4 regions of the Mesorhizobium sp. B1-1-6 genome follow, and region 4 is predicted to be linked to each of the others. Evidence: riboswitches for the same ligand, from Rfam matches in the RefSeq annotation. Region 4 holds a riboswitch; each other region holds the start of a gene.
The links. A riboswitch is a leader RNA that binds a small molecule or an ion and turns the genes downstream of it on or off. The one in region 4 is predicted to bind cobalamin.
Positions count from the first base shown of each region.

Region 1 (7,163 bases), on a different contig from region 4:
GCCAAGCGCTGCAAGGGCGGCCGAAAAGCCGCCGATAAAGGCGACATCGGCGGAGCCTTCGAGGATGTCGCGGCCGGGATCGTCGCCGGTGTGGACGAGAAGATCGGCCTCGGCGATGCGGTTCTCGAAAGCGCCGGGCGCGGCGATCCCTTCACCGCCGGCGCCGCCATAGGCATGCGATGTGGCATCGAGATAGGCGCGGCCGATTTCCTCGCGCGCCGCCCAGTCGCCGCTCGACAGGATTTCCTCGACGCCAGCGCCGTAAGTGCCAGGCGAGGTGCCAAAGATGCGCGGGCTGATCTTGCCCTCGGCGCGGGTCCTTGCGGCGAGCGGATTTTCCGAATCGTCCTCGTCGCGCGCGGCAACGGCGTTGGCAGCGGCATCGATCAGCGCGATCTGGGTCGGGAACATGTCGCGGAACAGGCCCGATATGCGCCAGGTGACGTCGACGCGCGGGTGGCCAAGCGCTGCCGGCGCCAACACCTCGATGCCGGTGACGCGGCCTGTGGCGGCATCCCATTGCGGGCGGCAGCCCATCAGCGAAAGCCCCTGCGCGATCTCCTCGCCGCCGGTGCGCAAAGACGCCGAACCCCAGAGGTCGATGATCAGCGAGCGCGGCCAGTCGCCATGCGATTGCATATAGGCGCGCACCACTTCCTCGGCGGCAGCCTTGCCGATGTCGTAAGCCGTCGGCGTCGGCATGGCGCGCGGGTCCGACGTGAACAGGTTGCGGCCGGTGGGCAGAACGTCGGAACGCCCGCGCGCGGGCGCGCCGGCCGGGCCCGCGGTGACATGACGACCGTCGAGCGCGGCAAGAAGGGCGGCCTTTTCGGCCTCGGCGCTTTGCCGGCGCATAAGGTCGGGCTCTTCGTCGGGCGCGCGGCCGTAGACATGCAGCCCATCCTTGATAGCGAAATCCTTCAGGTCGCAGAGCCAGGCATCGATGCGGCGCAGGGCCTCGTCCGGCGCGTCGGTGCGGGCAACGCCGGCCTCCGCGGCGAGGCCCGTCGTCTGCGCGGTTTCGACGATCAGACTGGCCAGACGGTCGCGGCGGCGGCGGTCGAGACCGTCAGCCTGGGCGTATTCGTCGACCAGCCGTTCGAGCCTGTGCTGGTTCTTGTCCAATCCGGCGCCGGTGAGCGGCGGCGGCAGATGGCCGAGCGTGACGGCGGCGATCCGCCGCTTCGCCTGCGCCGCCTCGCCGGGATTGGAGACGATAAAGGGATAGATGACGGGCAGGGGACCGGTGACGATCTCGGGGAAGCAGCTTTGCGAAAGCGCAACCGTCTTGCCCGGCAGCCATTCCAGCGTGCCATGCGCGCCAACATGGATGAGCGCATGGACGCCGAGCAATTTGCGCAGCCACAGGCCGAAGGCGAGCAATGCATGGCGCGGCGGCAGCGTCGGGTCGTGATAGTCGGCGCGGCGGTCGGCCGAGCGGCCGCGATCGGGGGCGAGGGCCACGGTGATGTTGCCGAAGGTCGCGGCGCGGAAGGGGAATTTGGCGGCGGGCAGCGCTTGAACACCCCCCTCTGTCCTGCCGGACATCTCCCCCGCAAGGGGGGAGATTGGCAGTTTAGACGCTGGAGCTACTCTTGCAACGTTGGAGATTGGCGAAGACAGAGATGACGGCGTAATCTCCCCCCTTGCGGGGGAGATGTCCGGCAGGACAGAGGGGGGTGCCTCGCGCAAACCTGTCTCGCCTTCGGCTTTGCCCCAAGCTGCTTCTACGGCAGCAATTGCTGCGCCCGGCAATTCCGTTGAGAAGGCAAGGTACTCATCCAACTCCAACCCAGCCTTGCTGCGCTCCAGCGCATCCAGCAACGCACGCGACGTTTGGGGAATTCCCTCAACTACATAGCCCTGTTCCTGGAGGTCGTGCAGCATCGCCAGCACGCTGGATGGCACATCCAACCCGACCGCATAGCCGGTGCGGCCGGGAGCGCTCGGGTAATCGGGGATCAGAATGGCGACCTTGCGCTCGGCGCGCGGCGTTTCCCGAAGCCTGATGAAGGCCGCGACCCGGTCCGCCACCTGTTCGACGCGATCGGGCTCCGGCCGGTTGGCAAAGGCGCGGTGGCCGAGCGCCGGGTCGGTCTCGCTTTCGCCCTTGAACGAAACGGCGCCGGCGAGGATGCGGCCGTCCAGTTCGGGCAGAACGACATGCATGGCGAGGTCGGCGGGGGCCAGCCCGCGCTGGTTCTTCTCCCATACGTCGCGGCGGGTGGTGGCGACGATGACCTGGAAGACGGGAACGCCGGCGCGGTCGAACAGGGTTTCGACGCCGGGTTCGGCGCCGGACGCGAAAGCGGTCGCGGTGATGATGGCGGCGGGCTTGGGCTGGGCAATCGCGGTTTCAACAAAAGCCAGAGATTCCGGGTCTTTCAGGCTGGAGACAAAGATCGGCACCGGCAGCATGCCGCGCTGCCGTAGCGCCTCGAAAAGCGCGTCGATGGGCGCGACATCGGCGGCGAGCAGCATCGAGCGGTAGAAGAGGATGGGAATCACGGGTGGGTTGACGTTGCCGGCGTCGAGTTCCGTCACACCCCCCTCTGTCCTACCGGACATCTCCCCCGCAAGGGGGGAGATTGCTCTTTCATCGACGATTTCGCCTATCGCGGATGGTCGAGATAAATCCCTGTCCAAGGGGACAGAAGAGGAGCCGGCCTTGATGACAGCCGATCTCCCCCCTTGCGGAGGAGATGTCCTGCCGGACAGAGGGGGGTGTGAAGGATCGTCAACATTCGATAAGTCCGGCTTCTCCACGACTCCGCGCCCCGGCTCATAAAACCCGGCTTTCGGCACGCTTACCGGCTCGGCAATCTCGCCATCAGACCCCGCCAACCGCGCCAGCCTGCGCACCAGCGCGCTCATATTGGCCGGGCCGCCCTGGCGGAAATAATTGAGCAGCCCGTCCAGTTCCTCGCGCGGCAGCGTCGAGGCTTCGATCAGCCTGATATCCTCGTCGTGGCTTTCACCGGGAAGTAGTGCCAGCTTTATGCCACGCTCACGGGCAACCACGGCCAACTGGTCGCAGCCGTAGCGCCACCACTCGTAACCGCCGAGAATACGCACCAGAATGACTTTGGCGTGACGGGCGACGCTGTCGATCCAGAGGTCGACGGACATGGGGTGGCGCAGGTCGCGCAGCGCGGCCAGCCGCATCGTGGGCAGCCGATCGGCGTCGCCTTTCCAGGCCGCTGCCAGTCCGGCCAGGTCGCTGTCCGTGAAGGACAGCGCCACCATTTCCGCCGGCGTCTGCCGCAGATCGACCGGCTCGGCGAGATCGTCGAGCGAGGCGGATGTGGTGGTGAGGATGTGCATCGCGGTCGGTGTTGCCTCAGCCGGCGAGGATATGCTCGATCGCCGGGCGGTTCAGCCCCTTGAGGCCGATGACGACCAGGCGCGAGCGGCGGTCGTCGTCAGCCGTCCAGGCGCGGTCATAATAATGATTGACGCGCGGACCGACCGCCTGCAGCAACAGCCGCATCGGCTTGCCGCCGACCTCGACGAAGCCTTTCACCCGCAGCACGTTCTCCTGTTCGGCGGCGGTCGCGACGCGCTTTGCCAGGTCGTCCGGGTTGGCGATCGAGGGGATGTCGACGATGAACGTATCGAAGTCGTCGTGCTCGTGGTCGAAGGCGCCGTCATGATGGGACTTGCGGTTCTCGATGTCGTCCTCGACGGCGAGGCCTAGCCCGAGCAGCACGGACGGATCGACCTTGCCATGAGCCGTCGGCACGACCTTCACGGCGCGGGCGGAGTGTTCGCCAATGATGGCGTTGGCGCGAGCCGAACCTGCGGCATCCATCAGGTCGCTCTTCGACAGGATGATGAGGTCGGCGCAGGCGATCTGGTCCTCGAACACCTCCTCGACGGGGTCGTCGTGGTCCAGTGTCTGGTCCTGCGCGCGTTGCGCCTGCAGGGCGTCCATGTCGTTGGCGACGCGCCCCTCGGCCAATGCCGGACCGTCGACCACGGCGATTACGCCGTCGACTGTCACCCGGCTCTTCACTGTCGGCCACTGGAAGGCCTGGACCAGCGGCTTGGGCAGAGCCAAGCCTGAGGTCTCGATCAGGATGTGGTCGACCTTCGGCGTCAGCGACAGGATCTGGTCGAGCGCCGGGACGAAATCGTCGGCGACGGTGCAGCAGATGCAGCCATTGGCCAGTTCGACGATGTTTTCCTCCGGGCAGGTGTCGATGCCGCAGCCCTTGAGGATCTCGCCGTCGATTCCGATGTCGCCGAATTCGTTGACGATGATGGCGATCCGCTTGCCGCCCGCGTTCTCCAGGAGATGGCGGACCAGCGTGGTCTTGCCGGCACCCAGGAAGCCGGTGACCACGGTACAGGGGACGCGGGAGAGAGTGGCGGCGGAAACTGCGGCGGTCATGATCAGTCCTTCAGCATGTCGAGGGGAGGAATGCGGGCGACGAGGCCGCGCTTGAGGGAATCCGGGCGACCACGCCACGGAATGAGGCCGTTGGTCGAAGCGGCGAAGAGTTTCGCGCCGGTGACGAGATCGGCGCCGCTGGCGATGTTCAGGTCGCCGAAGACATAACTCCAGCAGCCGTCGCGAAGAATCGCGGCACTGAGACGGCGCTTGCAGTTGCCGAGGCATTCGACGGTGCGGACACGGACATTGTCGGCCGTTGCGGCTTGGCGCGTATCTTGAGCCAAAACTTCGCCGGCGCGGGGATGGGCATCGGAACCGGTCTCGTCGCGGCAGGAAGCGCAGATGATGACAGTGACGCCGGCCAAGGCGTCGCTATCGCCAGACAAGTCGCTATCGCCAGACAAAATGTCCGCTGTTTCAGCCGGGAAACTGCTGTCGCGTTCCAAATTGGGCTCCTTGCCCGGAAAACCCGCCGGGCGATCGGATTCTTATGTCTCAGACGGCAGGTCTCCTGGCTCGCGGGTCATCGCCTTCGTGCCGCCTTCCCGGGACCGTCCCAGTGGTTTTCGGCCTTGGCTCGTCGCTTACAGTTGCGGGGACAGCCGCGGATTTGAAATCGAGATTTCGCACCGCATTCCCTCTTGGCTCCTCCCTTTGCCGAGAGGAGACCGTCTGGAATGGATTTAGGCTCTTGCAGGCGGCGGTGTCAACGCGCGTCTACGACACGGCAATGTCGGCGAGCGGCTGCCCAAGGTCGCCGGCGGGCGTAACCTCGATCCGTTCGAGGCCGAGCCAGCCCTGCATCTGCGTCAATTCCTGGAAGAGTTGCGCGGCGGTTTCAGGCGGCGCGCCGGGCTCGGCATAGGCCGCGTGGACGCGTAGCACGCTGGCCGGCCGGTCGGCCTTGAGGTCGACGCGCGCCACGATCCTGTCGCCGAGCAGGAACGGCAGGACGTAATAGCCGTATTGCCGTTTTTCGGCAGGGGTGTAGATTTCTATGCGGTAGTGGAAATCGAACAGCCGCTCCGTGCGCGAGCGCTCGAAAACGACCGGATCGAACGGCGCCAGCAAGGCGCGGGCCTCGATTTTTCGTGGAATACGAGCCTCCTTATGGAGGTAAGCCGGTTTGTTCCAGCCCTCGACACGCACCGGCACCAGCTCGCCTGTTTCAACCAGCTCCTCCAGCCGGCCCTTCATGTCGGCCGGCGACAGGCGGAAATAGTCGCGCAGGTCGCTTGCTGTCGCGACGCCATGAGCGCGGGCGGATATCCGCAGCAATTCCCGATGCGCGTCCTCGGCTGACGGCACCGGCAGATCGAGGATCGCCTGCGGCAGCACGCGCTCGGGCAGATCGTAGAAGCGTTCGAAGCCACGGCGGTGCGCGGTGGTGATGCGTCCTGCCCAGAACAGCCATTCGAAGGCATGCTTGGCGTGGCTCCAGCCCCACCAGCCGCCGGACCCTTTCTGGCCTTCGAGCGCGGAGGCGGCGATCGGGCCGCGCTCCGCGACCTCGCGGTAGATCTCTTCGATATAGGCGGCGTGCTCGCGGCCCCATTTGGCGAGACCCAGATACATTTCATCGCCACGCTCGGCGCGCTGCATGCGCCAACGCATCAGGGGATAGGTCTCGACCGGCAGGAAGGAAGCCTCGTGCGCCCAGTATTCGAAAACCGTGCGCTTGCGCGTGACGGCGGCGTTGTCGAGCAAGGCGAACGGGTAGGGGCCAAGGCGCGAGTAGAGCGGCATGTAGTGAGCGCGCACCACCGCGCTGACGGAATCGATCTGCAGCAGGCCGGTGCGCGAGAGCACGCGGGCGAAGTGGCGTCGGTCGGGCGTGCCGGCGGGGCGGGGATCAGTGAACCCTTGGGCGGCGAGCGCGATGCGCCGGGCCGTGGCAAGCGAGATCTTTTCCTTCATTCGGATGCGACTCTGATGGCTTGTTGAGCGTCGTTCGGACAGTTGATTCCGGCCATGCTAGCAGGGTTTTGGCGGCAACTCTGTCAGGAGAGAAAAGTGGAGTAAAAAGCGAAGGAAATCAGACAGGAGCGGATCGGACCAGTTTCTTCCCTTATGCCGTCCAGGCCAGTGTTTTGAACAAGGTTTGACTTGCTTCGCCGGAAGCGCTGCGCTAACCCTCGCCGCGTTGCAGCAAAGGCCCCTTAAAACGGTTCAGCGGTTAAACTGTCACGCTTCCGAAATGGGGTCTGGTGCTGTAATCAAAATGGATTGGCGCCAACGGAAAGCCGCAGCATGAACGCACTTCTCAGTTCGTACCTGCCCATCGTCCTGTTTATCGCAGTGGCGGCGGCTGTCGGCGTCGCGCTTATCGTGGCGCCGTTCCTGGTGGCCTACCGCAATCCCGACCCGGAAAAGCTTTCCGCCTACGAATGCGGGTTCAACTCGTTCGATGACGCCCGTATGAAGTTCGACATCCGCTTCTACCTGGTGTCGATCCTGTTCATCATCTTCGACCTGGAAGTGGCCTTCCTGTTTCCGTGGGCGGTGTCGTTCTCGAAAATCGGCATGCTCGGTTTCTGGTCGATGATGGTGTTTTTGGCGGTGCTGACCATCGGCTTTGCCTATGAATGGAAAAAAGGAGCGCTCGAATGGGATTGAGCGACAGTTCCGGCACGCTCGTCGCGCCGAAGCCCAAGGGTCTGATCGATCCCAATACCGGCAGGCCGGTTGGGTCCGATGATCCGTTCTTCCTCGAAATCAACAACGAACTCGCCGACAAGGGCTTTCTCGTCACCTCGACCGAGGCGCT
Region 1 is NZ_VFWR01000001.1:356,835-363,997, reverse strand. It holds gene FJ979_RS01730 (cobaltochelatase subunit CobN) at 1-3,324, opposite strand, end outside; gene cobW (cobalamin biosynthesis protein CobW) at 3,341-4,393, opposite strand; gene FJ979_RS01720 (DUF1636 family protein) at 4,396-4,842, opposite strand; cobalamin riboswitch at 4,880-5,084, opposite strand; gene FJ979_RS01715 (winged helix-turn-helix domain-containing protein) at 5,114-6,313, opposite strand; gene FJ979_RS01710 (NADH-quinone oxidoreductase subunit A) at 6,647-7,012, shown strand; gene FJ979_RS01705 (NADH-quinone oxidoreductase subunit B) at 7,003-7,163, shown strand, end outside.
Region 1: it holds a riboswitch for cobalamin, as region 4 does, so the genes downstream of both, FJ979_RS01720 (DUF1636 family protein) here and bluB (5,6-dimethylbenzimidazole synthase) in region 4, are expected to answer to the same signal.

Region 2 (7,163 bases), on a different contig from region 4:
CCGCGATGTCGTGCATGACCAGGTGCAGATGGTTTTCCCTCATGATCGAGGCCGGGCGGAGCACATCGGTGCCGGCGGCCAACAGCGACAGCAGGCGCTCGGCGCCGGTCCGCGCCACTGTTTCCTCGACCTTTGCCAGCGAGCAGACATGAATCATGGTTCGATACCTTTCGCTCGATCCTCGCGCCGCGCCGCCCATTCGGCAAGGGCGGATTCGAGCCGCAGCCACTCCTCCTCGTTCCCCGGCAGGCCTGCCCGCAGGACGTGCGGGCGGTCGGTGAAATGGCGAAGCAGGATGCCGCGCTCGCCAAGCGCTGCAAACAAGCCGGCGGCATCCGGCAGGCTGAAATAGCGGAACAATGTGGTGCCGCCCGCGGCAGGCACGCCGAAGCGGCTGAACAGTCCGTCGATCCGAACCGATGCCTCCGCAAGCGATGCGCGCATCGCGTCCTGCCAGCCGATATCGGCAAGTGCGCGAATGCCATATTCCAGCGCCGGGCCGGCGACGGCCCAAGGTCCGAATTGCGTTTCCAGCCGTTGGGCCGTCGGCGCATCGGCAAGCGCGAATCCAAGCCGCAGGCCGGCCAGCCCAAAAAACTTGCCGAAAGAACGCAGCACGACGATGCCGCCCTGGCCGACATCGCCGGCAAGGCTGTGTTCGCGCGGGCCGACATCCATGAACGCCTCGTCGACGACCAGCAGCCCGCCCTTGGCGCGCAAACCGGCGGCCAGCGCCAGCAGCCGGTCGCGCTCGACGATGCGCCCATCCGGGTTGTTCGGGTTGACCACGACGGCAAGGTCGGCATCCGCCAGATCAGCGAAATCGCTGACTTCGATCACCTCGTGCCCCGCGATCGCCGCCGCGCGGGCATGTTCGGCATAGGTCGGCCCCAGTACGAGCGCCTTGCCCGGCGCGACCAGCGATGCCACGCGCGGCAGCAGGATCTGCGTACCGGGCGCAGCGACGACATTGGCTGGCGAGGGCGCACCATAGCTACTGGCCGCGATCGCCGTCAGCTCACGCGCCCGCCCCGCTTCCGGCAATCGCGACAGCGAGGTGGCGGGCAGCTCGAAAAGCGGGTAGGAGTGCGGATTGATTCCGGTCGAGAGGTCGACGAAAGGCTGGGGGACGTTGGGGAAAAGCGCCCTTGCCCGGCCGAGACTTCCACCATGGTCCACCGCTCCTTCAAGAAGCTTCATGTCAGTCCTGATCGCTTTCCTGTCATTGGCCATCGAATCCGCGCTGGGCTACCCCGACTGGCTGTTTCGCGCCATCGGCCATCCCGTGACGTGGTTTGGCAGGCTGATATCCTTTCTCGATCGCAGGCTCAACCGCGCCACTGATCCCGACGCACTGCGTCGCCAACGTGGTGTCCAGGCGCTTCTGGTCATCGTGCTGGTGCCGGCGCTAATTGGCCTGTGCGTGCAGATCCTGCTCTGGTTCATTCCCCTGGGACTGTTCATCACCGCCCTTCTGGCAACATCGTTCCTGTCGCAGCGGAGCCTTTATGAGCATGTCGAGGCCGTCGCCGATGCGCTCGACTCGGGCGGCCTCGACATGGGCCGCGCCGCCGTCTCGCGCATCGTCGGCCGCGATCCCGAAACCCTCGACAGGGCCGGCGTCTGCCGCGCGGCGATCGAGAGCCTGGCCGAGAATTTTTCCGACGGCATCGTTGCCCCCGCCTTCTGGACGGGCGTCGGCGGCCTCGCCGGCGGCGCCGCCTACAAGGCCGCCAACACCGCCGATTCGATGATCGGCCATCGCACGCCGCGCCACGAAACGTTCGGAAGGGCAGCCGCACGCTTCGACGATTGGATCAACCTGCCGGCGTCGAGGCTGACGGCGTTGCTCATCACGTTGGCGGCTTTCCTGGTGAAAGGCGCCGACGCGAAAGCCGCATGGCAGGCGGTGCGGCGCGACGCGAAAAAGCACCGCTCGCCCAATGCCGGCTGGCCGGAGGCGGCGATGGCGGGCGGGCTCGGCCTGGCCCTCGCCGGGCCGCGCAGCTATGGCGGCGTAACGGTCGACGACGCGTTCATGGGCGAAGGCGGCCGACGCGAAGCCGACAGCATCGACATAAGGCGGGCGCTGAAACTCTACCGCGTCGCCGATTATTTGCTGATTGCCCTGTTCGGCGTGGTTTCGGCGATCGTCATTCTGGCATGATCTCACCCCCCCCGTGAGTTCTCTCCCGAAGGGGAGGAAGGGAGCCGGGCTGCAACAGGTTCGCGCCTTTCCTCTCCCCCGTCGATCGGGGAGAGGTGGCTCGGCGAAGCCGAGACGGAGTGGGGGTCGACGAGCTCGGCAGTCGCGTTTCTCGCACCCGCCGGGTTGCGCCTGCCTGTCTACGGACCGCGCGTTCGATAACCGCCTTCCCCCAATCCGTCGCTGCTTCGCAGCGCCACCTTTCCCCCCTCCGGAGGGAAAGGAAGTGAGCCCCGCTGGGAGCGTTTGGCGACCAGACTTGAATGCTCATCCACAAAAGGGGACAAAAGCTCTCAAAACTCGATCCCTTGTTGCGCCTTCACGCCCGCCGCGAAGTGGTGCTTGGTCAGCCCCATCTCGGTCACCAGATCGGCCGCCTCGACCAGCGCCGGCTTGGCGTTGCGGCCGGTGACGACGACATGCAGGCCCTCGCGGCGCGCTTTCAGCGCGGCAACCACCTTGTCCAGATCGAGATACTCGTAGCGCAGCGCGATGTTGAGTTCGTCGAGCACGACGAGACTGATCGACGGATCGGCCATCAGCTCCAGCGCCTTGGCCCAGGCGGCCTCGGCCGCCGCGATGTCGCGCTTCAGATCCTGCGTCTCCCAGGTGAACCCCTGGCCCATCGCGTGCCAGACGACGCGGTCGCCGAAGGCGGCGAAGGCCTCCTTCTCACCCGTATGCCATTTGCCCTTGATGAACTGGACGACGCCGACGCGCTTGCCGTAGCCCAGCATCCGCAGCGCCAGGCCAAAGGCAGCCGTGGTCTTGCCTTTGCCCGGGCCGGTGTTGACGATCAGCAGCCCCTTTTCGACCGTCTTGCTCGCCACCTCGGCGTCTTGGACCGCCTTGCGCTTGGCCATCTTGGCGCGGTGGCGCTCTTCGTCCTTTTCGTCGATGTCGGTCATGTCACTTCACCTTGAGCGGCAGCCCCGCCACCATCAAAAGCACGGTCTCGGCAATCGCCGCGACCTGCTGGTTGAGCCGGCCGGCGGCGTCGCGGAACCGGCGCCCCAGCGCATTGTCGGGCACGATGCCTTGCCCGACCTCGTTGGATACCACGAACCAGGGTCCGCGCGGCCGCGACAGCATGTCAGCCAGCCGCCGACATTCGGCCTCTACATCATGATCGGCCAGCATGTGATTGGTCAGCCAGAGCGTCAGGCAGTCGACAAGGACCGGCTGGTCCTCCGGTAGGGCCTCGAGTGCACCGACAAGGCCAAGCGGTGCATCGATGGTCGTCCAGCCCTCGCCGCGCCGCGACCGGTGCAACGCGATGCGCTGCCGCATCTCGTCGTCATAGGCTTGCGCCGTGGCGATGTAGGTCCATGGCGAAGGCAAGGCCGTCATCAGCGTTTCGGCGTGCGCGCTCTTGCCGGAGCGCGCACCGCCGATGATGAAGGTCAGTCTTCCGCGATCAGGCAAAGCTGTCGCGCAGGCTCGTCGCGCTGCCGGTGAAGCGTCCGCGCACCACGCCGACGACAGCGCCGAGCACGAGCCAGAACACCAGGTTGGTTACGGTTACCGCCACCACGAACTGATGGTGCAGGCCTTCCGGAATCGGCGTCTCGAAACTGTCCGGCTGCGGCGCGCCGACAATATGCGGCGCGACGATCAACACCACGCCCAGAATCGCCAGCGGCAGTGATTTGCGGAAGGCGATCAGGGCAAGGCCGATCGCCGTCGCCGCCACCGTCGCCGTCCACCAGATCTGGCGTGGCAGAAGCTCGGCGGCAGGCATGGCCGGCAGTTCCGGCGGCAGGTCGAGGCCCGGCGCCAGCGTGAACACGGCAAAGCCGGCCAGTCCCCAGAACACGCCCTGGCGCCAGTTGCCGATGCCGCCGGCGAATTCCGAAACCGCGACCAGGACCAGCGCGAAGCCGATGCCGGTGACGATGTTGGCAAGCACGCTGAAGGCGAAGCGCTCGAAGCCGTCGGCCGGCGCCCAGCCTTCCTCTTCAGCCGGAACAGCTTCAGCGGCTGCCGGCGCGGCGGAGCTCATGGCATTGCCCGCCGGGGCGGCAGAGTTCATGGCGTTGTTGTCGGTCGGGGCCGGTGCGGTATGGTCGTGGTGGTGGCCGCCGCCGGCCTGTTCGTAGACTTCCGCCTTCAGGATCAACGGCACGGTGGCATAGGCCTGCATGCAGGCGAGAACGACACCGGCCACGAGCCCTGCGATCGCCGCGATGAACACGACGTTGCGAAACAGGTTCATGATGTCAAATCCCTATCAGTGGCAGGGAAACGCCATCGAGTGGCGATAGTCGTGGGCGGCATTGTGGACCGCATCGATATGCGAGAACCCGACAAAGCCGACAACGAAAAGGCCGAGCAGCGCCGCGAGCGCAAGCTGCATGAGGCGCGATTGCGAGGAGACGGAGGCGCCGAGAGAGACGGAAGCGGTATTCATGCCTTGTCCTTTCACCCTCCACCCGAGGGCATCGAAGTCAGTTTCCTGTCGCCGGCAGGTCTCCTGGCTCGCGGATCAGCGCCCTTCCCCACCTTCCCGAAGAAAATCTTCAGTGGCATATGGAGAGGACTACCGCACACAGTTGCGGGGGCAGCGACGGCTTTGGGCGACAGGTCAGCCCGCACCGCATTCCCTCTTGGTTCCAAACGGAACCGACGACAGACTGGACTATAGGCAGAATCGGCGCTCGCGGCAAACCAAATTCCGCCAGCAACCATCGCGAATACGCCGTGCTGTCCTGGAACCGCCGATGCCCCAATTGACAATCTTGCCGGCCAGGTGTCGGCTTGCGCGCATCACAGGAAGCCAGCCATGCAGCCCAGCTCGAGCAACCCCGCATCCCACAATGGTTTGACCCGGGCGGAAGCGACGTTGCCGTCGGCGGCCTATTGGGATGCAGGCGCCTATCAACAGGATCTCGACGCCATCTGGTATCGGAGCTGGCTGCTCGTCTGCCGCGAGGCCGAGCTGGCCCACCCCCTGGATTTCCGCACCTTCCGCGTCGGCACACAGGAGATCGTCTTGCTGCGCGACGAAACCGGCGAGTTGCGCGCTTTCCACAACACTTGCCGGCATCGCGGCTCGCAGCTCTGCCAGGTGAGCGAGGGCCGACTGAAGGCGCGACTGATCACCTGCCCTTACCACGCCTGGTCCTATTCGCTTCGCGGCGACCTCGTGCGCGTGCCGTCGAAATCGCTGCCGGACGGCTTCGACAAGGCCGATCATCCGCTTTATGGCGTCGCACTTTCGGTGTGGCGCGGCTTCGTGTTCATCAACCTGCAAAAGGATGCGGCCGGCTCGGCGCAGGCCTCCTTCGACCCCGCCTCCGGCAATCTTGGCAGTTGGCCGCTGGAGGCGCTGGTCACCGGCCATGCGCTGCGCAAGGTGATGAACTGCAATTGGAAGGTCTTTTGGGAGAACTTCAACGAGTGCCTTCATTGTCCTGGCGTCCACAAGGACCTGTCGCGGCTGGTGCCGATCTATGGCCGCGGCCTGATGAGCCGCCACGACGATCCCGAATGGACCCTCCACGCTGACAACGACGCGCCGGAGTTTTCCGGCGGGCTGCGCGCCGGGGCCGAAACATGGTCGCGCGATGGGCGGACGCACGGGCCGGTCTTCGCCGGCCTGACACCGGCTGAGCACGCCGCCGGCCAGACCTACGTCACCAGCCTGCCCTCGATGTTCATCGTCGGTCATGTCGACTATGTCAGAACCGTGCGGCTGGCGCCGCTCGGACCAGAGCAGACCGAATTGACCGCCGAATGGCTGTTCGCGCCCGAGGCGCTCGCCGCGACCGATATCGACAACATCGTCGGATTCGGCACCCAGGTGCTGGAGGAGGATGCCGCGATCTGCGAGGTCAACCAGAAAGGGCTGCGCTCCATGCGCCATAAGGCCGGCGTGCTGATGCCGGAGGAGTACGACCTCCACCGCTTCCACGATTGGGTACGCGAACGACATGCTGCGCTTGCGCCGTAAGCTTCACAGCGACTTCGGCAGATACCGCCAGGTGACATAACCGCAGACCGCCGCAAGCAGGCCGAGCGTGACGAAAACCGAGCCCAGTCCGAAAAAGGCCAGCACCACCGAGTAGACCAGCGGCGGCGTCAGTTCGGAAAAGTCGAGATAAGTGCGGTAGACCGCAGCCATCTGCGCCCGCTCATAAGAGCGGACCGAGCGCATGAAGGCGGTCGAGCCCAGCGCGTCGAGCGCGATGGTGAAGAAGGCGCCGCACAGCAGGAAGGCGCCGGTGACGAGCGGCGCGCTTTCGCCGACGGCACCCGCCGCCAGCAGCACCACCGACATGGCGAAATAGGCAAAAGTCATGGTCCTGCGGCCGCCGAAGCGCTTGCCGGCCTTGCCCCAGAAAATCGCCATGAACAAAAGCGCGTTGCCTGCCGAAACCAGAATGCCGCCGGCAAGTTCGCCCTCACCGGTGATGACCATGAACAGCGGGCCATAGACGAAAAATGTCGTCCAGAAGCAGGAGCGGCCGAAGGCGATCAGCCAGGCCAGCCTCAGCCTCGGCTGCGCGACGAAGCGGCCGATATTGGCTAGCGGGTTGACCGGGCGCGTCTTGCCCGGCCGGATCGAGGGATTGTCGCCGAGCCGGTAGGTCCAGAACAACGCCAGCAGGGCCAAGGCGAATACGGCGACCGCGCCATGCGCGGCATAGATGCCGAAGCGTGTGTAGAGAAAGATGCCGAGCGTCGGCCCACCCGTCCAGGCAAACATCGACCACGCCATGCGCAGCGATTCGGCCTGCATGAAATCGGTCTTGCGGATGTGGTCCATGATGTAGAGGTTGAGCGTGATCGACAGCGCGCTGGCGCCCATGACACGGCACAGCATACCGGCCAATTGCCCGGCGAGCGTATGCGTGACGAAGAACAACGAGCCGATCGCCAGCAGGCAGGCGCCCGCCGTGTAGACCCAGCGCCGTGCGAAGCGCTGGATCAGCATCGGCATGAACAGGGTCACCGA
Region 2 is NZ_VFWR01000001.1:319,663-326,825, forward strand. It holds gene FJ979_RS01520 (tyrosine phosphatase family protein) at 1-157, opposite strand, end outside; gene cobD (threonine-phosphate decarboxylase CobD) at 154-1,200, opposite strand; gene cbiB (adenosylcobinamide-phosphate synthase CbiB) at 1,199-2,167, shown strand; gene cobO (cob(I)yrinic acid a,c-diamide adenosyltransferase) at 2,500-3,114, opposite strand; gene cobU (bifunctional adenosylcobinamide kinase/adenosylcobinamide-phosphate guanylyltransferase) at 3,116-3,631, opposite strand; gene FJ979_RS01545 (CbtA family protein) at 3,624-4,421, opposite strand; gene FJ979_RS01550 (CbtB-domain containing protein) at 4,437-4,616, opposite strand; cobalamin riboswitch at 4,652-4,848, opposite strand; gene FJ979_RS01555 (aromatic ring-hydroxylating dioxygenase subunit alpha) at 4,989-6,158, shown strand; gene FJ979_RS01560 (MFS transporter) at 6,162-7,163, opposite strand, start outside.
Region 2: it holds a riboswitch for cobalamin, as region 4 does, so the genes downstream of both, FJ979_RS01550 (CbtB-domain containing protein) here and bluB (5,6-dimethylbenzimidazole synthase) in region 4, are expected to answer to the same signal.

Region 3 (7,163 bases), on a different contig from region 4:
CGCCGATGCGGTCGGCAGGGTCGAGCGGCGGCACCGCTACCGGCACGACCTTGTCGAGCAGGCCTTCGCGTTCCGGCAGCACGGCTTCGGCCTTCAACTCGTCATGACCATCCCAGGTCAGGCTGCCGCGTTCGCCGACGATGCGCCAACTGCCTTCCCAACTGGTGCGGAAACCGTCGGCGCACCAACTGCCGCGATAGGTGAACATCTTGCCCTGGCCGAGCTCGAAGGTGGCGCTTGCCGACGATCCCTGCCGGTACCAGGAATTGGCCGGCTCCCATTCTCGGCAATACACTTCGGTCGGCTCGCCATCGACCATGTAGCGGGCGGCGTCGAATGTATGGATCGCCATGTCGAGCAGCAGCACATGGCGCATGCCTTCGCGGAAACCGCCGAAATGCGGCGCAATGAAAAAATCGGCATGGATGCTGGTCGCAGCGCCGATGGCGCCGGAGCCGAGGAAGCGCCGGATGCGCCGGACGTTGGCGACGTAGCGGCGGTTCTGCACCACGGCATGGACGCGTCGCGCGCGCCGCGCATCGTCGATGATGGCGCGCGCATTGTCCGGGCTGTCGGCCAGCGGCTTTTCCGTCAACAGATGACAGCCATGGGCAAAGGCCGAATTCGCCACGGCGCGACGGGCGGCAGGCACGACCACGTCGAACACCGCATCGGGTCTGGTCTGGGAGAGAACGACGTCGAGATCGGTCCCGATCGCGACCCCGGCGAGGTCGTATTCGCGTGCCCGCTGGCGCGCCCTGTCGGCGTCGAGGTCGACGAGACCGACGATCTTGACGGCAGGGGATTGGCTGATGGCCTCGAGCCAGGTTTTGCTCATGGCTCCGCACCCGACCAGGACGACGTGCATCATCCAGCGCTCCTCCGGCCAACCCCTCCTGGCTGGCACCCACGGCAGTCCGTAAATGACTTCCGTAAACGTTTACGATGACACACCCGATGGCATATATTGTCAATCGGATTTGTACCGTCGGCTCTGAAACGCCTTGGCCGCACGACCGGCTGGTGCTAGCCAGAAGCAGGAGGGGGAGGTCTTGGCGTCCAGCATTCACGATCTTGCGCGGCACCTGAACATTTCGATCGGTACAGTCTCGCGCGCGCTTAACGGGCGCGCCGACGTGAACGCCGAGACACGCCAGCGCGTGCTCGAGGCGGCCCGGAAGCTCAATTATTCACCGAACCACTCGGGCAGGAACCTACGCCGCGGCACCACCCATGCCGTGGCTTTCATGCTGCAGCCGCATCCGGGCGACCAGCAGTATGGCGAGCCGTTCTTCATTCCGTTCCTCACCGGACTGCAAGCGACATTGGCCGAGTGCGGGCTGGACCTGATCATCGTCATGGGCGCGCCGGCGGATTATCAACAGGAGCGGCTGCGCCGCGTCGTCGAGACGCGTCGTGCCGATGCCGTCGTACTGGCCTGGACGCGGCGCGAGGACGATCGCATCGACTATCTGAGCAAGGCCGGCTTTCCCTTCGCGACGCTCGGCCGAAGCCGGTCCGGCGACGACAGCTATCCCTCTCTGGATCTGGATTTCGAGAAGGCGGGCGCCGATGCGGTCGACCGGCTGGTTGCGCGTGGCCACCGCCGCATCGCCGCCATCCGGCCGTCGCTTGACCTGAATTTCGGTTATCTGTTTCTGGAGGGTTATTGCAAGGCGCTGCGGCGGCACGGCATCGAAGTCGATCCCGGCCTGATTGTGGACGGTTTTATCAACGAAGCCGGTGGCTACGCGGTGACACCGCAAGTCATGCGGTCGAAGGATCCGCCGACCGCGATTATCTTCAACAACGACTCGATGGCGCTCGGCGGCTGCAAAGCGCTCGCCGAAATGGGGATCAAGCCCGGGCAGGATGTCGCGGTGATCGTCATCGTCGACACGCCGCTCTGCCGTTATTTCTCGCCGGCGCTGACCGGCTTTCGTCCGAGCCTTGACCCGATGGGGCGGCGGCTCGGCGAAATCCTGCTCGCCTCGCTCCCGGCTTTCGCCGGCGCGAAAGGGCCAGAGATCATTCGCGAGGTCTGGCCGCTGGAACTGGTGGCGCGCGATAGTGATTGACCACACGTTTGTATCGTTATAACAGAACATGCATCGACCTTGCCTCGACGCTGCCTGCATCCTAGGCTGCGACTCGTGATGGTCCCCGCGCCGCAAGGCGAGGGGTGAAAAGGGAACATGGTGAGGCCCGATTTTCGGGTCGAAGCCATGGCTGCCCCCGCAACTGTAAGCGGCGAGCAAAATCCGAGAAGCCACTGGCCGGCAAGGCTGGGAAGGCAGGATGGCGCAACGACCCGCGAGCCAGGAGACCTGCCATCTGCATGAGTTGACCGGACGGGGTGTGCCGGGAGGAGACGCGGGGTTCGGTCTTGTCGACCGGTTCAAGCCAGCTTCCTTCCGTCGCCATTTTTGAAAGTGACGGAAGTTGGACGGTTCCATCGATCGCATTCACTGCATTCCCATGCATCGCATCATCGTGTGCACGCTTTGCCGCGATATCGCCACCGAGGTGAATTCAGGCCAGCGTCCGGCAGGATTGGCAGGCAAGACGCTGGCCCGTATTCCGGCAGGCCCTGCAAGGAATTGCCCATGACCGCGCCGCTTCTCGATGCCCGCGACCTGGCCGCAGCGGCGGATGGCCTGCATCTGGTGTATCCGGTCAGCCTTTCGGTGGCGGCGGGCGACCGTCTCGCCATCATCGGTCCCAACGGCGCCGGCAAGACGACATTGCTGCGCATGCTGTCGGGCATGCTGCGGCCGAGTTCGGGCGAAGTGAAGCTCACCGGGCGCCTGCTGGACAGGATTTCGACCGCCGAGCGGGCGCTGCACATCGCCGTCGTCGGCCAGACCGATCAACCGGATCCACGGCTGGCGGTGATCGATTATGTCGAGCTCGGCCGGGTTCCGCATACCGGCCGCAGGCACAGGAGCGAGGAACGCGACATTGTCGTCGAGGCGCTGCGCCGGACCGGGCTGTTGCCGCTGCTTGGCCGCACCATCGGTTCGCTGTCGGGCGGCGAGCGCCAGCGCGCCCAGCTTGCCCGCGCCATCGCGCAGGAGCCGAAGATCCTATTCCTCGACGAGCCGACCAACCATCTCGACCCGCGGGCGCGCAGCGAGTTGCTCGAACTGGTTGCAGGCCTCGGCATGACCGTGATCGCGGTGCTGCACGATCTGGCACTGGTGACGCCTTTCGCCACCAGGGTCGCGGTGATGAGCCATGGCCGGTTGCATGTGCTGGCGCCGCCACGGGAAGCACTCACCCAGCAGCTGATCCGCGAGATCTTCGGTATCGACGTCTTTAGGTTGCGCCACCCGACGGAGGACCGCGAGCTGACGGTGTTCGAGGTTCCGAACCGTGCCGCGCCATCTTCGTGATCGAAGCCATTTCCGGCAGATCCTGTTCAACAAGGAGCAACATCCGTGAAACGCCTTGCCATGTCTCTTGCCTTCTCCCTGCTCGGCTCTACGGCCTTCGCCTTTCCGGTGACGGTCGACAGCTGCGGCAAGCCGCTGACCTTCGACGCACCTCCAAAGCGCGCCGTCATTCACGATCTCAACATGGCCGAGATGGCCTTCGCACTGAAGCTGCAGCCGTCGATCGTCGGCCTGACCGGCATCACTGGATGGTACAAGGTCACTCCCGAATTCAAGGCCGAACAGAGCTCGATCCCCGAACTGGCGCCCAAATATCCGACGCTGGAAAACCTGGTCGCTGTCGAGCCCGACTTCTTCTTCGCCGGCTGGTATTACGGCATGAAGCCGGGCGGCGAGGTGACGCCCGATACGCTGGCGCCACACGGCATCAAGACCCTGGTGCTGACGGAAAGCTGCGTCCATCTCGACAAGAACCGGCCTGCCGCTTCGATGGACCTGCTCTATGGCGATGTCGAGAAGCTGGGCAAGATCTTCGGCAAGGAGGCCGAAGCGGATAAGCTCGTCTCCGGCTGGAAGGCGCAGCTCGCCGAAATCACGGCCAAGGTCGGCGACCGCAGGGGAACGCGCGTCTTCCTCTATGATTCCGGCGAGGACAAGCCGTTCACATCAGGCAAGTTCGCCATTCCCAACGCCATGATTTCCGCGGCAGGCGGCGACAACATCATGGCCGACATGGACACCAGCTGGGGCAACACGGATTGGGAGACGGTGGCCTCGCGCAATCCGCAATTCCTCATCCTGCTCGACTATCAGGATGGCGGCGGCTACCGGAAGCTGCTCGATTTCCTGAAAGCGCATCCGGCAATGAAGGAGACAGACGCGGTCAAGAACGAACGCTTCGTGGCGCTTCGCTATGCCGAACTGACACCCGGACCGGCCAACATCGAAGCGATCGGCAAGATCGCCAGGGCGATGCATCCGGAAGCATTTTAACCGGGAAGATGACTTTGCGGCACAAGGCATTCGTATTGGCCATGATGGCGGCCGCGTTGGCTATGGCCGCGCTCGCGCTGCTATCGATCGCCTATGGTTCGACGATGATCCCGCTGGGCGACGTCGTTGCAGCACTTGGCCATGCGATCGGATTGAAGGGGCATGACGTGTCCGGCCCGGTCGGCAGGATCGTCGTCGACCTCAGATTGCCGCGCACCATCCTGGCCATCTGTCTCGGCGGCGGCCTGGGCGTGGTCGGCGCGCTGTTGCAGACAGTGACGCGCAACGATCTTGCCGATCCGTTCCTGTTCGGTCTCTCGTCGGGAGCCGCCGCCGGCGCTGTCTCCGTCATCACCGTCTTCGGCGACAGTTTCGGGATCTGGACGCTACCGATCGCCGCGTTCACCGGCGGTATTCTGGCGGCTTGCGTTGTGCTTTTGCTGGTTGCGCGGGTGAGGGGACAAGGCCCCGAACGGCTGATCCTCGCCGGACTTGCGGTCTCCTTCATGTTCACCGCACCGACCAATTACCTGGTCTTTGCCGGTGACCAGCGCGCCGCCCATTCGGTGCTGTTCTGGACGATGGGCGGGCTCGGCCTGGCGCGGTGGGACAATATCTGGCTGGGTGCGCTTGGGGCCGGCACGATTGCGGCGTACGGGCTGTGGAATCATCGCCGGCTGGACGCTTTCCTGGCCGGCGAAAATGCCGCCGAAAGTCTTGGCGTGCCGGTGGCGCGAATGCGACGGGCGACGTTTCTGGTCGCCGCGTTTTCGACCGCGATCCTGGTTTCGGTCGCCGGCGTCATCGGCTTCGTCGGCCTCATGATCCCGCATCTGTCGCGGCCGCTGGCTGGTCCGCTGCATCTGCGCCTGATCGTAAGTTGCGCGCTGTTCGGGGCGGTGCTGTTGCTGGCAAGCGACCTTCTGGCACGCACATTGCTGCCGCCGCAGGAACTGCCGATCGGCATCATCACCAGCTCGCTCGGCGCCTTCTTCGTTGTCACCATGCTGATCCGTAACCGCTTGTGATGGGTGTAGTGGCAGCCGAAAATCATCGGACGCAGCCATGATTGTGCTGCACGGCTGCCATGCACGTTTGCCGGCTTCTGGAACAATGCCGGACTTGAATGATAAGCACGCTTATTATATATGCCACTCATGGTTTCCGAAGGCGTAGACAGATTGGGATTTTTGATCCACGACGTGCAGCGGCTGATGCGAAAGCGCTTCGAAGCGCGCGCCAGCGGCCTTGGCCTGTCCTCGGCGCAATGGCGCCTGATGGTTCGCGTCGCCAAGGAAGCGGGCGTTTCGCAGGCGCGGCTTGCCGAACTGCTTGAAATCGAGCCGATCAGCGTCTCGCGGCTGGTTGACCGGATGGAGGAGGGCGGCTGGATCGAGCGCCGCTCCGACGCCGCCGACCGCCGCGTGCGCATGATCTTCCCAACTCCCAAGGCAAGTGCCGCGTATGCGGAGGTCAAGAGCCTCGCCGGCGAAGTCTATGAGGAGTCGCTGACCGGCGTTTCGCCGGACGATCGCCGCGTCCTGATCAGGGCATTGGATGCGATGGCACAGAATCTCGCGGATGGCGATTCACCGTCCTGCGACAAGGTCAAGAATACGGAAGGCGCAGCAGCATGAACGCGGTAGCCAAGGTCGACGAAAACGCCGCCAAAGTGGAAATGGAAGCGCCGCAGCAGCCGGCCGCGGCCCCTGTTACAATGACACCTCCGGCAGAGCCGGCGCCGGCGCCAAAGAAGAAGCGCCGTCTCGGCCGCTTCTTGTTGATGTTCGCCCTGCCGGCGGCGTTGGTCATTGGTGGCGGCTATGTCTGGGTCACTGGGGGGCGCTACCAGGAGACGGAGAACGCCAACCTGCAGCAGGCCAAGGTATCGATCGCCTCGGATACGGCGGGCCGCATCGTTCAGGTCGCCATCTCGGACAATCAGAGGGTGAAGCAAGGCGATCTTCTCTTCGCCATTGACCCCGAGCCTTACCGGATCGCACTTGCGCAGGCCGACGCGGCGGTGGCAGCGGCGCGGCTCAACGTCGAGCAGCTGCGTGCCGCCTACAGCCAGGCCATGGCGCAGGAGAAATCCGCCAGCAGCGAAGTTGCCTATGCCCAGTCGCAATACGACCGTGCCGCCGATCTCGCCCAGAAAGGCATCAACGCCAAGTCTTCGCTCGATGAGGCCAGGAACGATCTCGATAAGGCAAAGCAGCAGCTTGCCGTCGCCGAACAGGGTATCGTCAGCGCCAAGGCGGCGCTTGGCGGCAATCCCGATATCGAGACCGACAAACATCCGACCGTGATGTCGGCGCTCGCCGCGCGCGACAAGGCTGCCTACGACCTGGCGCAGACCACCGTGAAGGCGCCCGCCGATGGCGTCGTCTACCAGGCTGCTTCCTTCAAGGTCGGCCAGTATGTCGGCTCCGGCACGCCGCTGTTTTCGCTGGTCGAGACCGGCGATACCTGGATCGACGCCAATTTCAAGGAAACGCAGCTGACCAATATGAAGCCGGGCCAGAAGGCCGAAATCGTGGTCGACACCTATCCGGGCAGGACCTTCGAAGCGACCGTCAAGGCCATCGGCGCCGGCACCGGCGCGGACTTCTCGCTGCTGCCCGCCCAGAACGCTACCGGCAACTGGGTCAAGGTCACCCAGCGTATTCCGGTCCGTCTGGAGCTGAGCGATCCCGACGCCAAGATGATGCTGCGCACAGGCATGAGCGCGGCCGTTACCGTCGACACGGGCGTGGCGCGCGGCCTGCCTGGCAT
Region 3 is NZ_VFWR01000011.1:223,740-230,902, reverse strand. It holds gene FJ979_RS22620 (Gfo/Idh/MocA family oxidoreductase) at 1-871, opposite strand, end outside; gene FJ979_RS22615 (LacI family DNA-binding transcriptional regulator) at 1,053-2,078, shown strand; cobalamin riboswitch at 2,141-2,350, shown strand; gene FJ979_RS22610 (ABC transporter ATP-binding protein) at 2,607-3,395, shown strand; gene FJ979_RS22605 (ABC transporter substrate-binding protein) at 3,441-4,388, shown strand; gene FJ979_RS22600 (iron ABC transporter permease) at 4,397-5,416, shown strand; gene FJ979_RS22595 (MarR family winged helix-turn-helix transcriptional regulator) at 5,546-6,025, shown strand; gene FJ979_RS22590 (HlyD family secretion protein) at 6,022-7,163, shown strand, end outside.
Region 3: it holds a riboswitch for cobalamin, as region 4 does, so the genes downstream of both, FJ979_RS22610 (ABC transporter ATP-binding protein) here and bluB (5,6-dimethylbenzimidazole synthase) in region 4, are expected to answer to the same signal.

Region 4 (7,163 bases):
TCGACGGCATCCGCAAGGCGGGTTCCTCCGTCGGCGCCGTGATCGAGATCGTCGCCGACGGCGTTCCGGCCGGCCTCGGCGCGCCGATCTACGCAAAGCTCGACCAGGATATCGCGTCAGGCCTGATGTCGATCAACGCCGTCAAGGGCGTCGAGATCGGCAACGGCTTCGAGGCCGCCCGCATCACCGGCGAACAGAATGCCGACGAGATGCGCATCGGCAATGACGGCCAGCCGGTGTTCCTGTCCAACAATGCCGGCGGCATCCTTGGCGGCATCTCGACCGGCCAGGCGATCATCGCCCGCTTCGCCGTCAAGCCGACGTCTTCAATCCTGACGCCCCGGAAGTCGATCGACAAGGACGGCAACGACGTCGAAGTGATGACCAAGGGTCGCCATGATCCGTGTGTGGGCATTCGCGCCGTACCGATCGGCGAGGCGATGGTTGCCTGCGCAATCGCCGACCATTATCTGCGGCACCGAGGACAGACCGGAAGGGAGTAGGCAATAGGGAATAGGCAGTAGGCTTTTTTCCTTTCCCCTACTGCCTTATTGCCTACTCCCTATTCCCTGCGAGCGAAGCGAGCATTCCATGTCTTACGACCAGAAGAAGATCGTCGAAGCAATCCGGGCCTTCGAGCGCGGCGAGATCGTCGTCGTCATGGATGATGACGGGCGCGAGAACGAGGGCGACCTGATCGTCGCCGCCGTCCATTGCACGCCGGAAAAGATGGCCTTCATCGTGCGCAACACTTCGGGCATCGTCTGCACGCCGATGCCGCGCGAGGAGGCCAAGCGCCTCAACCTTGCGCCGATGGTCGCCGACAATGATTCGGCGCACACCACCGCCTTCACGGTTAGCGTCGATTTCAAGCACGGCACCACGACTGGCATTTCAGCTGACGACCGCACGCTGACCGTGCGCAATCTCGCCAACGGCAATGTCGGCGCCTCCGATTTCGTCCGCCCCGGCCACATCTTCCCGCTCATCGCGCGCGAAGGCGGCGTGCTGATGCGTTCGGGCCATACCGAGGCGGCCGTCGATCTGTGCAAGCTCGCCGGCCTGCCGCCGATCGGCGTGATCTCGGAACTGGTCAATGATGACGGCACCGTCAAGCGCGGCCCGCAGGTCGCGGCTTTTGCCGAGGAGCACGGCCTCAAGCAGGTTTCTGTCGCCGACCTCATTGCTTACCGGCAACGCAAGGAAACGCTGGTCGAACGCGTGGCGTGCTCCGAGATCGACACGCTCGGCGGCAAGGCGCAGGTCTTCACCTACACGCTGCCCTGGGATTCCATGCACCATGTCGCCGTCGTCTTCGGCGACATCCGCGACGGAGAAGAGGTGCCTGTGCGTCTGCACTCCGAGGACGTGGTGACCGACGTCTTCGGCACCAGCCACCGGCTGGACGCCATCATGAAGGCGATGGGCGAGCGCAAGCGCGGCGTCATCGTCTATCTGCGCGAGGGCTCGGTCGGTGTCGCCCACCAGGAGCGCAACCGGCCGGCGAGCGGCGACCGGGAGGACCACGAAGAGGCGCGCCGCCGCGAGAATGAATGGCGCGAGATCGGGCTCGGTGCTCAGATCCTGAAGGATCTCGGCATTTCCTCGATCAATTTGATCGCCTCGCGCGAGCGCCACTATGTCGGCCTCGAAGGTTTTGGCATCCACATCGCCAAGACCGAGATTCTCTAGGTTCGACGGCGGCAATAGCGTCCGATCCGCTGAACCGGACGCGTCATGGTTCATTCCGCGGCAGCGACGGCCGCTTCACACCCATCCAACTCGCATTTGTGAGTGGCAAGACTGCGCTGGCCGAGCAGCACCGTGACCAGCGCGATGCCGCCCGCGACCACCGAGACCCAGAACCCGTTCTGGGCGCCGAACGCATCCACCACCGCGCCGGCGGCGAAAGAGCCCAGCGCCATGCCGATGCCGATTCCCGTTGTCACCCAGGTAATGCCCTCGGTCAGCATCGCTTCCGGCACATGCCGTTCGATCAGGCCGAATGCCGTGATGAAAGTCGGCGAGATCGCCACGCCGCTGATGAAGACGGTCAGCGCCAAAATCGGCACGCTGTCGGCGGTGAGCGGCAAAATCGTGCTGACTGCGATGATGGCGACCGCGACGGTCAGCTGGCGCTGTAGCGGCGTCTTGAGGTTGAGCGCGCCGACCACGATGCCCAACACGAACGATCCCAGCGCATAGACGCCGATCACCAGGCTTGCGGCACCGGCTTGGCCGAACTCCTTGGTGATCGCCACGGTGCTCACTTCCGTCGTCGCGAAGGTCGCGCCGATGAAGATCAGGGTGAAGGTGATGATCTGTACCGGCCGCAGGCGGATTGCCGAGCCAGTCGAACCATGGTCCACCGGCCGCACTTTCGGCTCGGTCGATCGCTGCAGGATGAATGCTATCGAGCCCAAAGCGAGAAACAACGTGCTCGCCAGCATGCCTGCTTCCGGAAACAGCGCCGCACTGAGGCCCACCGACAGCGCCGCGCCGGCGATATAGACCAGTTCGTCGGCCGCCGATTCGAAGGCGAAGGCGGTGTTCATCTCCGGCCGGCCGCGAAAAAGCTCGGTCCAGCGCGCGCGCACCATTGCCGGCATGCTGGGCATGGCCGCTGCCAGCAGCGCCGACACGAACATTGTCCATACCGGCCAATCCTGGTTGGCCGACGCAATCAGCAGCAGGAATGCCAGCACGGAGATGATGGTGGTGGGCACGACGATCCATGTCTGGCCGAGGCGGTCGACCAGCCTGGAGATCTGCGGCGCCAGGAAAGCGTTGGCCAGCGCGAATGTCGCCGAGACGGCACCCGCCAGCCAGTATTCGCCACGCGTCTGCGACAGCATCGCCACGATGCCGATCGGCGCCATGGCGATCGGCAGGCGCGCCATGAAGCCTGCAGCGGCAAAGCCCTTGGCGCCAGGGGCTCGAAAGATCTCGGAATAGGGGTTCTGCATGGTCCGTTCCTCGACAAAAGGCGATTCGGAAATTACATACGATGCGTATGAACACTAAATAGATCATACGTCGCGTATGTCAATTGGCATACGTGACGTATGTGGATAAGGCCAGAAGAGATGCACAAGCCCCGCAGGGAAATGATCGCCGAAACGCGCGCCAAATTGATTGCCGCAGCCCGGCATGCGTTCGGAACGATCGGTTATGCCGAGGCATCGATGGATGATTTCACCGCATCGGCCGGGCTGACGCGCGGTGCGCTCTATCATCATTTCGGGGACAAGAAGGGGCTTTTGCAGGCGGTTATCGCCGAGATAGACGCCGAGATGGCGGCACGGGTGAATGAGGTTGCAGCGAAAGCACCGACTCGCTGGCAAAGCTTCGTCGACGAATGCACGAGCTACATCGAAATGGCGCTGGAGCCGGAAATCCAGCGCATCATGTTTCGGGACGGTCCGGCCGTGCTGGGGGATCCCGCGCAATGGCCGAACGCCAATGCCTGCGTCGCGTCGATGACCGATCACCTGACGACGCTGCAGGGCGACGGGGTAGTTGTCCCGGGCGTAGACCCCGAGACCGCGGCACGGCTGATCAACGGGGCGAGCAGCCAGGCGGCGCAGCGGATCGCCAATTCGAACGACCCGGAAGCGACGTCGAAGACCGTGGTGGCGGCATTCAAGCAACTGCTCGAAGGATTGTTGAGGAAGGATGCCGGAGCCGCCTGACGACGGCAGGCCGCCGGCAGCGCGCTGCGCATGCCGTATCGGCAATCAAATCAATGGTTTGTCAGACTTTTCGCATGTTGCCGCCTTGAGGCGTGCGATCGTTGATTTGAGCGGAACTTCGCCCTGTCCGCAAAACGTCTCGCTCATGATCAGCTCGGGCAGCGGCAGCCGCCGCCCCCAGCCATGTGTTTCGAGGTCCGGTTTCGGCGCGAACTCCGAGACACGGCCGACACAGAGATAGGCCACCGGCGTCACATGCTCGGGAATCGACAGAAGGCCTTTCAACGCCTGCGCCTCGATAATGCTGACCCAGCCAACGCCGACGCCTTCGGCGCGCGCCGCCAGCCAGAAATTCTGCACCGCGCAGACCGTGCTGTAGAGATCCATCTCGGGATTGTGCCAGCGTCCCAGCGGCGAACCCTGTGAGCGTCGGCGGTCGCAGGTGATACAGATATTGAGCGCGCTTTCGCAGATGCCTTCCAGCTTGAGCTTGCGGTAGAGCGCCCGCCGCTCTTCCTCGATCGCCGGCAATTCCTGCTCGCGCGCCGCGAGGAACAGGTCGCGCACCTGTTCCCGTCGTTCGGTGCCACGAATGACGATGAAATTCCATGGCTGCATGAAGCCGACCGATGGCGCGTGATGGGCGGCAAGCAGCAGCCGCGCCAAGACCTCGTCGTCGACGGCCTCTGATGTAAAATGGCTGCGAACATCGCGCCGCGTGAACATGGCGCGGTAGACCGCATCGCGCGCCATCTGGTCGAATCCGTCACCCACGGGGATGGTCATATTGTCCGGCATCGCTTGTCCCCTTGCGATTGCAATCAACTGCCGTCCGCCTGACCATGCGGATGACGATGCCTGCCAGGCCGGTCTTCTGGCTCGGGATCAACCCGCATCCGGCGCCTTCCCGTCATCGACAGTGGCATTTACCGGCGCGGTCCCCCTTACAGCGTTGGGCACGCCACGGTATCAAACCGTGTTCCCGATTCTCCCGCTCGCGGCGGGCACCAGGCAGTGGCCGGGACTTTACGACGAAGGCCCTGCGCCGCCAATCCCCGTGGCGACGCGAACGGACGCAAGCGCGATTTTCCCCAACCATCAGGCCGCAACGCATGGCCATCGCCGCGCCAGGGCACTAGATAGGGAGCATGGCCACTCGTCTCTACACCCATCCGATCTTCCTCGAGCACATCACGCCACCCGGCCATCCGGAGCGGCCGGACCGCTTGCGCGCCATTGAGCGCGTGCTCGACGACGAGGCTTTTGCCGCGCTCGACCGCCTCGAGGCGCCACAAGGCGATGAGGCCACCATTCTCTACGCGCATCCCGAGGATTTCGTCGAGCGGGTACGCGCCGCCATTCCCGAGACGGGCATCGCCCGCATCGATGCCGACACAATGGCCAGCCCGAAGAGCTGGCAGGCGGCGATCACCGCGATCGGAGCCGCCAACGCCGCCGTCGACGACGTCTTTGCCGGCAGGGCAGACAACGTTTTCGTCGCCGCCCGGCCGCCCGGCCATCATGCGGAGAAAGCGACGGCGATGGGCTTCTGCCTGTTCAACACGGCGGCCATCGCCGCACGTTATGCACAGCGCAAACACGATATCGAACGCGTCGCCATCGTCGACTGGGACGTGCATCACGGCAACGGCACGCAGGATGTTTTCTGGGACGATCCGTCCGTGCTTTATTGCTCGACGCACCAGATGCCGCTCTACCCCGGCACCGGAGCAAAGAACGAAACCGGCGCCGGCAACATCGTCAACGCGCCGCTTGCGCCGCAGACCGGCAGCGAGGCGTTCCGCGATGCCTTCCTGTCGCGCGTGCTGCCCTCGCTCGACAATTTTGCACCCGACCTGATCATCATTTCGGCCGGCTTCGACGCGCATCATCGCGATCCGCTGGCCGAGATCAACCTGACCGAGGATGATTTCGACTGGGCGACCGGCCAACTCATGCAGCGCGCGGCGCGCCACAGCGGCAACCGGCTCGTCAGCCTGCTCGAGGGCGGCTACGATCTGCAAGGATTGGCATTTTCGGTCGCCGCCCATGTCGGGCGACTGATGAAAGGATGAATGATGGCTGGTGAAACCAACGAAGACGTCAAGGCGATGAGCTTCGAACAGGCTCTCGACGCGCTGGAGAAGATCGTCGATGATCTGGAGCGTGGCGATGTGCCGCTCGACCAGTCGATCAGGATCTACGAGCGCGGCGAGGCGCTGAAGGTGCATTGCGACCGGCTGCTCAAGGCGGCCGAGGACAAGGTGGAGAAGATCAGGCTGTCCCGCGACGGCAAGCCGGTCGGGACGGAGCCGCTGGACGCGGATTGAGGCACGCAGCCGTCTCTCTGGTTTTTGACACGATCATGATTGAGGATAGAACGCGTCCCGATTGAAACGGCTCCAGGACAAGAGGAGATACGGAAGCGATGTGCAGAAACATCAAGACCCTGTTCAATTTTGATCCGCCGGCGACCAACGACGAGGTGCGCGATGCAGCCCTTCAATTCGTTCGCAAGCTGAGCGGAACGACGCGGCCTTCGAAGCAGAACCAGCACGCATTCGACCATGCCGTCGAGGCCATCGCGGCGTCGGCGCGCGAGCTTCTCGATTCGCTTGAAACCAACCAGCATCCGCGCAATCGCGAGGAGGTTGCGGCCAAGCTGCGGGCGAAGGCGGCGATCCGCTTTGCCTGATCTGGCCAAAGCAGCCATCGGCCGCTGACAAGGAGAGTTCATGAGCTTCTTTCCCGGGAAGGACCCTGAAGCCGGCGATGCCTTTGCCAGCGACCAGATCGAATTGATGGTCATTCCGAACGCCAAGGACATTGGCGGTTTTCAGGTTCGCCGCGCCTTGCCGACCGCCAAAAGGCGGCTGGTCGGTCCCTTCATCTTCTTCGACCGCATGGGCCCGGCCATCCTTCGTGCCGGTCAGGCGCTCGATGTCCGGCCGCATCCTCATATCGGCCCGTCGACGGTCACCTACCTGTTCGACGGCAGGATCAGGCATCGCGATTCGCTCGGCACCGAGATGGTGATCGAGCCGGGTGACGTGAACCTGATGACCGCCGGCCGCGGCATCGTCCATTCGGAGCGCACGCCGGAAGAACTGCGCGGCGCGCCGATGTCGATCTCGGGGCTGCAGACATGGTTGGCGCTGCCGGACGGCAAGGAGGAAGTGGCGCCGGTTTTCGAAAACACCGCTGTCGCGCGGCTTCCCGACATCGACGCGGAAGGCGTCAGTGGCCGCATCGTCATAGGCGATTTCCAGGGGCTGCGTTCCCCGGTGCGGGCCGATTCCGAGACGCTCTACGCCGACCTCAGGCTGGCGCCCGGCGCCAGCGTGAAAATCCCTGCCGACGCGGAAGAACGCGCCATCTATACGCTGGAAGGCGAGGTCTCGATTTCCGGCGACGTGTTTCCGGCGGAACGGCTTCTGGTGTTCCGGCCCGGCGACGAGATCGTCGTATCCT
Region 4 is NZ_VFWR01000004.1:171,965-179,127, forward strand. It holds gene aroC (chorismate synthase) at 1-503, shown strand, start outside; gene ribB (3,4-dihydroxy-2-butanone-4-phosphate synthase) at 592-1,692, shown strand; gene FJ979_RS10015 (MFS transporter) at 1,743-2,966, opposite strand; gene FJ979_RS10020 (TetR/AcrR family transcriptional regulator) at 3,087-3,692, shown strand; gene bluB (5,6-dimethylbenzimidazole synthase) at 3,738-4,490, opposite strand; cobalamin riboswitch at 4,539-4,719, opposite strand; gene FJ979_RS10030 (histone deacetylase family protein) at 4,841-5,767, shown strand; gene FJ979_RS10035 (exodeoxyribonuclease VII small subunit) at 5,771-6,022, shown strand; gene FJ979_RS10040 (DUF2277 domain-containing protein) at 6,121-6,387, shown strand; gene FJ979_RS10045 (pirin family protein) at 6,428-7,163, shown strand, end outside.